One region of the Terribacillus aidingensis genome, then DNA from elsewhere that is predicted to be linked to it. Evidence: a T-box and tRNA genes for the amino acid it is inferred to sense, from the RefSeq annotation. Region 1 holds a T-box; the other regions hold tRNA genes.

What was found. The T-box of region 1 lies ahead of ABXS78_RS11110 (valine--tRNA ligase). A T-box ahead of a tRNA ligase gene usually reads a tRNA of that ligase, here a tRNA-Val.
Region 2: it has a tRNA-Val gene. The T-box ahead of ABXS78_RS11110 (valine--tRNA ligase) is inferred to sense a tRNA for this amino acid. The anticodon was not compared.
Region 3: it has a tRNA-Val gene. The T-box ahead of ABXS78_RS11110 (valine--tRNA ligase) is inferred to sense a tRNA for this amino acid. The anticodon was not compared.

What each region holds. Positions count from the first base shown of each region.
Region 1 covers NZ_CP159996.1:2,090,027-2,093,285, forward strand. Annotated here, with positions in the region: gene ABXS78_RS11110 (valine--tRNA ligase) at 1-1,902, opposite strand, end outside; T-box leader at 1,954-2,196, opposite strand; gene ABXS78_RS11115 (hypothetical protein) at 2,319-2,507, shown strand; gene ABXS78_RS11120 (hypothetical protein) at 2,508-3,259, opposite strand, start outside.
Region 2 covers NZ_CP159996.1:121,886-125,144, reverse strand. Annotated here, with positions in the region: gene ABXS78_RS00755 (cytochrome c oxidase assembly protein) at 1-52, opposite strand, end outside; gene ABXS78_RS00750 (DUF2243 domain-containing protein) at 42-497, opposite strand; tRNA gene ABXS78_RS00745 (tRNA-Ala) at 637-709, opposite strand; tRNA gene ABXS78_RS00740 (tRNA-Gly) at 713-787, opposite strand; tRNA gene ABXS78_RS00735 (tRNA-Leu) at 809-888, opposite strand; tRNA gene ABXS78_RS00730 (tRNA-Lys) at 924-996, opposite strand; tRNA gene ABXS78_RS00725 (tRNA-Gln) at 1,024-1,097, opposite strand; tRNA gene ABXS78_RS00720 (tRNA-Tyr) at 1,103-1,188, opposite strand; tRNA gene ABXS78_RS00715 (tRNA-Thr) at 1,197-1,272, opposite strand; tRNA gene ABXS78_RS00710 (tRNA-Val) at 1,367-1,442, opposite strand; tRNA gene ABXS78_RS00705 (tRNA-Glu) at 1,453-1,524, opposite strand; gene ABXS78_RS00700 (NAD-dependent succinate-semialdehyde dehydrogenase) at 1,854-3,242, shown strand.
Region 3 covers NZ_CP159996.1:846,492-849,750, forward strand. Annotated here, with positions in the region: rRNA gene ABXS78_RS04575 (23S ribosomal RNA) at 1-571, shown strand, start outside; rRNA gene rrf (5S ribosomal RNA) at 807-919, shown strand; tRNA gene ABXS78_RS04585 (tRNA-Asn) at 932-1,006, shown strand; tRNA gene ABXS78_RS04590 (tRNA-Ser) at 1,008-1,099, shown strand; tRNA gene ABXS78_RS04595 (tRNA-Glu) at 1,121-1,195, shown strand; tRNA gene ABXS78_RS04600 (tRNA-Val) at 1,216-1,291, shown strand; tRNA gene ABXS78_RS04605 (tRNA-Met) at 1,328-1,402, shown strand; tRNA gene ABXS78_RS04610 (tRNA-Asp) at 1,492-1,568, shown strand; tRNA gene ABXS78_RS04615 (tRNA-Phe) at 1,589-1,661, shown strand; tRNA gene ABXS78_RS04620 (tRNA-Tyr) at 1,670-1,755, shown strand; tRNA gene ABXS78_RS04625 (tRNA-Trp) at 1,757-1,830, shown strand; tRNA gene ABXS78_RS04630 (tRNA-His) at 1,847-1,919, shown strand; tRNA gene ABXS78_RS04635 (tRNA-Gly) at 1,993-2,067, shown strand; tRNA gene ABXS78_RS04640 (tRNA-Cys) at 2,073-2,146, shown strand; tRNA gene ABXS78_RS04645 (tRNA-Leu) at 2,163-2,244, shown strand; gene ABXS78_RS04650 (NADP-dependent oxidoreductase) at 2,652-3,259, shown strand, end outside.

The DNA.
Region 1 (3,259 bases):
TTCATATTTCTCTGCATTATATGTGACAGCTTCAATTGTTTCGTTCAGGCGAGTAAGAATCCATTTATCTGCAAGACTCTTCTCTTTGGACAAATCAATGTCGCTGTACTGTAAGCCTTCCATATTCATCAAAGCGAATCGGGAAGCGTTCCAGATTTTGTTGGCAAAGTTCCAAGTAGACTCAACTTTCTCCCACTGGAAGCGCAGATCCTGACCTGGTGATGAACCAGTAGATAGGAAGTAGCGCAAGGAGTCTGCACCATACTTCTCGATAACATCCATCGGATCAACACCGTTGCCAAGTGATTTACTCATCTTACGACCTTCTCCGTCACGTACAAGACCGTGAATGAGTACATCCTTGAATGGACGTTCGCCTGTGAACTCTTTGGATTGGAAGATCATCCGGCTTACCCAGAAGGCAATGATATCATATCCTGTTACGAGTACATCAGTCGGGAAGTAGCGTTTAAAATCAGCTGCTTCCGTGTTCGGCCAATCCATTGTGGAAAACGGCCATAATGCGGAAGAGAACCATGTATCAAGTACGTCTTGATCTTGCTCCCAGTTCTCGATGTCTGCTGGCGCTTCTTTGCCAACATACACTTCGCCTGTTTCTTTATGATACCAAGCCGGAATACGATGTCCCCACCATAGCTGACGGGAAACACACCAGTCACGGATGTTTTCCATCCAGTATGAATAGGTTCTTTCGAATCGTTCTGGTACGAAGTTGATTTTGTCTTCGCCTGCTTGCAATTCCAAAGCTTGTTTCGCTAACGGCTCCATGTTTACGAACCATTGTGTGGATAGATAAGGTTCTACCACTGCACCGCTGCGCTCGGAATGACCAACGCTATGCATATGATCTTCGATTTTGAATAGGATGCCTTGTTCCTGCAGATCCTTCACGATTTGCTTACGTGCTTCAAAACGATCTAAGCCATTATATTTTCCAGCATTTTCATTCATGCTGCCATCCTCATTCATAACAAGGATGCGTTCAAGATTGTGGCGGTTACCTACTTCAAAGTCATTCGGGTCATGCGCAGGAGTGATTTTCACAGCTCCGGAACCGAATTCCATGTCAACATAATCATCGGCCACAATCGGAATTTCACGATTTACTTCCGGCAGGATGACCGTTTTACCGATCAAGTGCTGGTAGCGCTCATCATCCGGATGTACAGCTACTGCCGTATCCCCTAGGAATGTTTCTGGACGAGTAGTCGCTATTTCGATATGTCCTGTTCCATCAGCAAGCGGGTAACGCATATGATAGAAGTGTCCTTGTACGTCCTTATGGATTACTTCAATATCAGAAAGAGCCGTTTTAGCTGCCGGATCCCAGTTGATGATATACTCGCCACGGTAAAGCAAACCTTTTTCATACAATGTAACGAATACTTCCTTAACTGCTTCAGATAACCCTTCATCCAATGTGAATCGCTCACGTGAATAGTCAAGACCAAGTCCCATCTTCGACCATTGCTTGCGGATGAAGTTTGCATATTCTTCTTTCCATTCCCAGCTCTTCTCTAAGAAGCCTTCGCGGCCAAGATCGTAGCGGTTGATGCCCTGTTCGCGCAGTTTCGCATCTACTTTTGCCTGTGTCGCGATACCGGCATGGTCCATTCCTGGAAGCCAAAGCACATCATAGCCTTGCATACGTTTCATACGTGTCAGGATATCTTGTAATGTTGTATCCCAAGCGTGCCCTAAGTGCAGCTTACCTGTTACGTTTGGCGGCGGAATGACGATTGAATATGGCTCTTTGCTTTCATCCCCGGTTGCTTCGAAATATTTGCCATCAAGCCAGAATTGGTAGCGGCCTGCTTCGATGCTGGCCGGATCGTATTTGGATGGCAGTGAGTTCGTTTCTTGTGATTTGTCTGTTGTCATGCCTGGTTCCTCCTTCAATGCTTTTGGTGACATATAAAAACCCTTCTCATCCAAAAGGACGAAAAGGGTTAGTTTCCGTGGTACCACCTTCATTTACGACACTACTTATACGTGTCGCACACTCGAGGGAGATAACGGCTCTTCACCGGCTCCCCCTACTGACTAAAAAGTCACATTCGGGGTCGCTGCATACAGGGCGACCTTCTACTGCAGGTATCCGGGAAACTTCCACCAGTTTGCTTCCCTCTCTAGTATGGACCCTTACACTATACTCTTCCCTGTCAAAGCATTTGTATCATGTATAGCTTATTGTATCCACTTGACAGTAAAAAAGTCAATGAAGAGGCATATTTTTTTCAAAAAAGGGGAAACGCCTAGCTTTTCCCGTTCATATACTGCTTATAGGAGGGATGACAATGAGTAAATTCAACCGCAACAACATGCCGGGGTTCCTCAAGTATTGGGTCAATGTCACCGAGAAGGCGGTAATTCCACTGATCGTCTTCCAGTTCATCAGAACGCTCTTGTTTCCATCGATTTTGGATATCCTTATACTTGGCGGCTTGATTGCCCTTTACTTCAGCTTCCAGACAAAATCAATCTAATCAAGCCTCTGCGCCTTCCTGTTCTTCCTGATCACGCAGATCCTGAAAATAGGATTGTGCCTGGAGAGCCTGTATCAGTTGCCGATGCGTCTGGGTCAATTCCAATACGACAGCAGGGGTATCCGCCTTTTGCGGAGCACTTACATACTCTCTGACCTGCTGCAAATACCGGCCCGGATGAAGCAAATGCAGCATGAACAGGCTCTCTTCATTTTTTTTCATTTGCCGATGCTCTTCATACGTATGCAAATAAAATGGTGCATTTATTACATTGCTATCGACGAAACGCCATTCTTCCTTATAGTAAGCAGCCAGGTCCAAGCTAGGATTGCCGAGCTTGGTCTTTTCCCAATTCAGCAAATGCAGCGGACTGCCATCCTGTACATGGGAAGGTCGTAAGCTGCCATGCAAAACACTATGCTCCATCTCGGGATCTGCTTTAAGATCTGCATCATAATGGTCATACCATTTATCCAGCATTGCAGACACATGCTCCAAATCCTTATAATGCGTGCAAACGAGCAAGGGCACAACCCCCATGTATGTTTGGGATTCGAAACGCTCCACCAAACCGAGCAGCTCCTCTCTGTCCTGCTGGAGCTTTTCTTTTTGCTTCCGAATGGCCAATGCATACGCTTCATAATCTATTGGATACCGTTTGCTGGAGGAGGCATGTATCTTCCCAAGAGTAGTGAACAGCATCTCATAAGGATGATCTGGTTCATCTGTTCGATGCCGCTCCAGCCACGGCA
Region 2 (3,259 bases), 1.6 Mb from region 1:
AAGACAGTATACAGCAGGAGGCTATAATCAGAGCTAATCTTTCAACGTACATGCTCTTTCCCCCTCGAAAGACGGATACACCAAATACCCGCTGCTATCAACAGGACAGCGATTATGTTCCAAACCAAGTCATAATAGAAGATATCGACTCCATAACGAATCTGGTGAATGCGGAACAACTTATGCTGAATCAGGCCATCATACAGCTGGAAGACACCACTTCCCACCAAAACAGCACCACTCCATCTAAGTGGAATAAGACCTCTGCGTCTGCGAAGATCAGCAAAAAGGAACAATCCTCCAACCGTCGCAAACCAGCTCAGCGCATGAAAGAAACCATCCGATACAAGCCCCAAAGTCGTAGAAGACAAATCGTAAAAATGATGCCAATGCAAAAGCTGATGAAACACAGCTTCATCGATGAATGCAACCAGACCAACACCGAACATAAATCCAGAAAAGATATTCCTGCGTTTATATGTAGATCTATCCTCCATTCGTATCCTCCTACCAAAAGACTTTTATCTAAACTGTTTCCCGATTGGCTTAAGAATAAACAAAAAGGCATAGGAGATTTACTCCTATGCCTGAAAAATGAAAAAAAAAACCGCCCAGATGGACGATTTTTCATATGAGTGGAGCCTAGCGGGATCGAACCGCTGACCTCCTGCGTGCAAGGCAGGCGCTCTCCCAGCTGAGCTAAGGCCCCATATGGAGCGGAAGACGGGATTTGAACCCGCGACCCCCACCTTGGCAAGGTGGTGTTCTACCACTGAACTACTTCCGCTCAGCAGTATAGTAATGATGATGCGGGTGGAGGGACTTGAACCCCCACGCCGAAGCACTAGATCCTAAGTCTAGCGTGTCTGCCAATTCCACCACACCCGCGTAATAGAAACAGTTACTGGAACTGATCTATAAAGTGAGCCATGAAGGACTCGAACCTTCGACCCTCTGATTAAAAGTCAGATGCTCTACCAACTGAGCTAATGGCTCAAAAACATTCTATTGAAAAGAAGTAAATGGCTGGGCTAGCTGGATTCGAACCAACGATCACGGGACCAAAACCCGTTGCCTTACCGCTTGGCTATAGCCCAATAAATGGTGGAGGGAGTAGGACTCGAACCTACGAACCCGATGGGAGCGGATTTACAGTCCGCCGCGTTTGGCCAACTTCGCTATCCCTCCAGCATAAGTGGTGCCGGCCAGAGGACTTGAACCCCCAACCTACTGATTACAAGTCAGTTGCTCTACCAATTGAGCTAGACCGGCAAGTTATTTAATTCATTGACTCGAACGTCACGAATGATATCATATCATTATCCAAACAACTTGTCAACACTTTTTAATTACTTTTTTAAGCAAGTGGTGGAGGATGACGGGCTCGAACCGCCGACCCTCTGCTTGTAAGGCAGATGCTCTCCCAGCTGAGCTAATCCTCCAAAAACTTGATGACCCGTACGGGATTCGAACCCGTGTTACCGCCGTGAAAGGGCGGTGTCTTAACCGCTTGACCAACGGGCCAGGATGTCTGTTTTTCATCGTTACGTTTTTCGTAACTCGAAACTGACAAGAGTTATTATATACAGGAATGCAAGGCTTTGTAAACCCACTTTCTTAATTTCTTTTAATTCAGATAATTAATCAGTAGATTACACCCCTTCTCTCTTGCCAAAAACCCCGTTACATCAACGTTTATAGCTATTTTTATCACTTCTGTTCTTCTTGCATATTTTCCTCTCAAAACAGGAATATAAACATGAACATCAAAAATTGTGAGCATTTTTTTGTCTGATAGAAAAAATCCTTGTTATGCTTTTACTATGAAATAAACAAGAAAAGGGGCGTTCGACATGACTGAAACATTCGATGTAACGAATCCAGCCACCGGTGAATTGATCAAAAGAGTAACAATCGATTCAGAAGAAGCAATAAACGAGAAAATAGAAAAAATCAATCAAGCCTTCCCTTCCTGGTCCCGAACTTCTGCAACGGAACGCAGTAAGCTCCTCCGCGCTTGGCATGACAAGATGATAGAAAACAAAGCAGAGCTTGCTGCATTGATGACAGAAGAAAACGGCAAGCCGCTAAAAGAGTCAGAAGGTGAAGTATTATATGCAGCTGGCTATATCGAATGGTTTGCAGAAGAAGCAAAACGTGTATACGGCCGTACCATCCCTGCCTCCACTACCGATAAGCGTTTGCTGGTAACTCGGGAAGCAGTCGGTCCAGTAGCCGCAATCACACCTTGGAATTTCCCAGCAGCAATGATTACAAGAAAAGCTGCTCCAGCATTAGCTGCGGGCTGTACATTCATTATCAAACCCGCACCAGATACACCGCTGACAGCCATACGGTTAGTCGAAATGGCTCATGAAGTCGGAATTCCGGAAGACGTTATCCAATATGTAAATGCTGATGGCGAGATGGTAGGGAAAATCTTCACCGAGCACCCTCATATCCGGAAGATTTCCTTTACCGGCTCTACTCCTGTCGGCAAACTGCTCATGAAACAGAGCGCCGATAGTGTCAAGCATGTATCCATGGAGCTCGGCGGACATGCTCCGCTTATTGTTGATGAGTTTGCAGATATTGACCGTGCTGTGAAGCATGCCCTGGCATCAAAATTCCGGAACGCGGGACAGACATGTGTTTGTGCCAATAGACTGCTCGTCCACGAATCCATAAAAGACGAATTTACAACAGCCTTCACTAAAGCTGTATCCGAAATGAAGGTAGGTCTTGGTACAGAAGAAGGTGTAGCAATCGGCCCTGTCATCAATAAGAAAGGCTTTGATAAAATTGTGGCTCAAATTGATGATGCAAAGTCCAAAGGCGCTAAAGTCCTTACTGGCGGCACGTATAATGCAGATGCCGACAAAGGCTACTTCTTCGTCAATCCGACTGTTCTTGATCACGTAACGGATGACATGGACATCATGCATGAGGAAACATTCGGGCCAGTTGCTCCGATTACCACTTATACAGAAATCGATGAAGCGATTCGTCTGGCAAATGATACACCATATGGCTTGGCGGCATACTTCTTCACAGAAAACTATCGCCGCGGACTGTATATTGCCGAGAACCTGAAATATGGTATTGTCGGCTGGAATGACGGCGGTCCATCTGCCGTTCAAGCTCCATTTGGCGGTATGAAGGAAAGCGGCGTCGGCCGCGAAGGCGGAATCGAAGGAATTGAGCCTTATCTGGAAACAAAATATATCTCAATCGGTATATAAAAGAAGGACCCGTCACT
Region 3 (3,259 bases), 1.2 Mb from region 1:
GGCAGAAGGGAGCTTGACTGCGAGACCTACAAGTCGAGCAGGGACGAAAGTCGGGCTTAGTGATCCGGCGGTGCCGTATGGAAGGGCCGTCGCTCAACGGATAAAAGCTACCCCGGGGATAACAGGCTTATCTCCCCCAAGAGTCCACATCGACGGGGAGGTTTGGCACCTCGATGTCGGCTCATCGCATCCTGGGGCTGTAGTCGGTCCCAAGGGTTGGGCTGTTCGCCCATTAAAGCGGTACGCGAGCTGGGTTCAGAACGTCGTGAGACAGTTCGGTCCCTATCCGTCGTGGGCGTTAGAAGTTTGAGAGGAGCTGTCCTTAGTACGAGAGGACCGGGATGGACGCACCGCTGGTGCACCAGTTGTTCCGCCAGGAGCATAGCTGGGTAGCTACGTGCGGAAGGGATAAGTGCTGAAAGCATCTAAGCATGAAGCCCCCCTCAAGATGAGACTTCTCATCATTTTAAATGAGTAAGATCCCTCAGAGACGATGAGGTAGATAGGTTCGAGGTGGAAGCGTGGTGACACGTGCAGCTGACGAATACTAATCGATCGAGGACTTAACTAAAACGAAAAGCGAAGGGAGCCGCATAGAAACGCAAGAATAAGTGAAAGGCCGGAAAGGGTGGTTTTACCCTTGCAGGGCTATCGCTTAGACTGGAGTTTCTGGTTCCCGGAGCTGGATCTGACGAGTAAGTCAACGCCAAAGTCCAAGCACTCCGGTGCTTGGCCGCATGAAATGTCTGGCAAGACATGTTTCTTATCTAGTTTTGAGGGTTCATTCCAATTGAATTCTTGCATTGTCTGGTGGTAATAGCGAAGAGGTCACACCTGTTCCCATGCCGAACACAGCAGTTAAGCTCTTCAGCGCCGATGGTAGTTGGGTTCGCCCTGCGAGAGTAGGACGCTGCCAGGCAATCACGATTATTCCACAGTAGCTCAGTGGTAGAGCTATCGGCTGTTAACCGATCGGTCGCAGGTTCGAATCCTGCCTGTGGAGCCACGGAGAGCTGTCCGAGAGGTCGAAGGAGCACGATTGGAAATCGTGTAGGCTGCTACAGCGGTCTCGAGGGTTCGAATCCCTCGCTCTCCGCCATCACAAAATTACATAATAGATGGCCCGTTGGTCAAGCGGTTAAGACACCGCCCTTTCACGGCGGTAACACGGGTTCGAATCCCGTACGGGTCACCATTTATTTTCAAGACCAATCCGGAGGATTAGCTCAGCTGGGAGAGCATCTGCCTTACAAGCAGAGGGTCGGCGGTTCGAGCCCGTCATCCTCCACCATCTTTATCAGTTTCATAGAAAATACCTTTTTATTATCGCGGGGTGGAGCAGGGGTAGCTCGTCGGGCTCATAACCCGAAGGTCGCAGGTTCAAATCCTGCCCCCGCAACCATAATATTTCACTTACTACGTCGAGTTTTCTTCTTGTATAGTGAAAAATGGGAGTACCCGAAGGGTGCAACTAAAATCCCATTATAAAGTGGTCCGGTAGTTCAGTTGGTTAGAATGCCTGCCTGTCACGCAGGAGGTCGCGGGTTCGAGTCCCGTCCGGACCGCCACTTTTTAACTTAATACATATGGCTCGGTAGCTCAGTCGGTAGAGCAACGGACTGAAAATCCGTGTGTCGGCGGTTCGATTCCGTCCCGAGCCACTCTCATTGGAGGGATAGCGAAGTTGGCCAAACGCGGCGGACTGTAAATCCGCTCCCATCGGGTTCGTAGGTTCGAGTCCTACTCCCTCCACCATAGGGGTATAGTTCAATGGTAGAGCAACGGTCTCCAAAACCGTAAATGTGGGTTCAAATCCTGCTACCCCTGCCATAACATACTCATCATGGCGGTCGTGGCGAAGTGGTTAACGCACCGGATTGTGGCTCCGGCATTCGTGGGTTCGATTCCCATCGATCGCCCTCTATATAGCTTAGGCTATAGCCAAGTAAACAGGCTGGGATTCCTAAGGAATCCATAAAGCCTGACTTGTATGCGGAAGTAGTTCAGTGGTAGAACATCACCTTGCCAAGGTGGGGGTCGCGGGTTCGAATCCCGTCTTCCGCTCCAATATTGGCGGCATAGCCAAGTGGTAAGGCAAAGGTCTGCAACACCTTGATCACCGGTTCAAATCCGGTTGCCGCCTCCATAGATACTTTTAACATGCCGGTGTGGCGGAATTGGCAGACGCGCACGACTCAAAATCGTGTTCCGTAAGGAGTGCCGGTTCGACCCCGGCCACCGGTATCACAGGCAGTATGCCAAAGCTGTCAAATCAAGACTCTAACGTAAAGTTAGGGTCTTTTTTGTATGTTATCTATATGAATACTTAGGGCTTACATAATGGCGACTAAATTTTAGTAACAATAGCTATGGCATGTTTAAGAGGATAAGCATAAGGAAAATAGTTGGACTTAAATATATAACGTCATCAAAGAGGCTAAATAGCGAATTGTTTTCTATAATGTAACTTTATAAATTTCATCTATAAGCAGTTCAGTTTGATTTAAAGATAATAGAAGTTAAAATATATCCTGTATTACCCATGATATAGAAAACGTTTTTTAGCAAGCTCTGATAAGAAGGTATGACTTTTTAGGTAAGAACGAAGAATAGAGCTTAAAAATATAGTTGATAAAAAGGGAGTGTTATTCATGCGTGCAGTTATAATTAATGAATACGGCGATAAAAATGTATTAGTAGAGAAGGAATTGCCGAAACCTAAAATAAAACCAAATCAAGTGCTTGTTGAGGTGTATGCCACTTCAGTTAATCCGATTGATTGGAAGCTTCGTGCAGGTTACTTAAAGCAGATGCTCGATTGGTCATTTCCGATTATCCTTGGCTGGGATGTTGCAGGTAAGATAGTTGAGATTGGAAGTGAAGTGAAGAATTATCAGGTTGGGGATGAAGTATTCGCGCGACCTGATACTACCGCTGCGGGTACTTATGCGGAATTTACGGCTGTGGATGATGAATTGCTTGCGAAAAAGCCTAGCAACCTCACATTTGAAGAAGCTGCCTCTATTCCGTTAGCTGGGTTAACCGCTTGGCAGTGTCTAGTGGACAATACAAAGGTCAAGAAAGGTGATAAAGTACTGATCCAAGCTGGAGCTGGTGGTGTAGGAAGTATGGCAATTCAAATGGCAAAACATTTGGGTGCCTATGTTGCGACAACTGCAAGTGAAAAAAATGAAGCATATGTAAAAGAGTTAGGTGCTGATGAATGCATTAATTACCGAACGCAGCAATTTGAAGACGA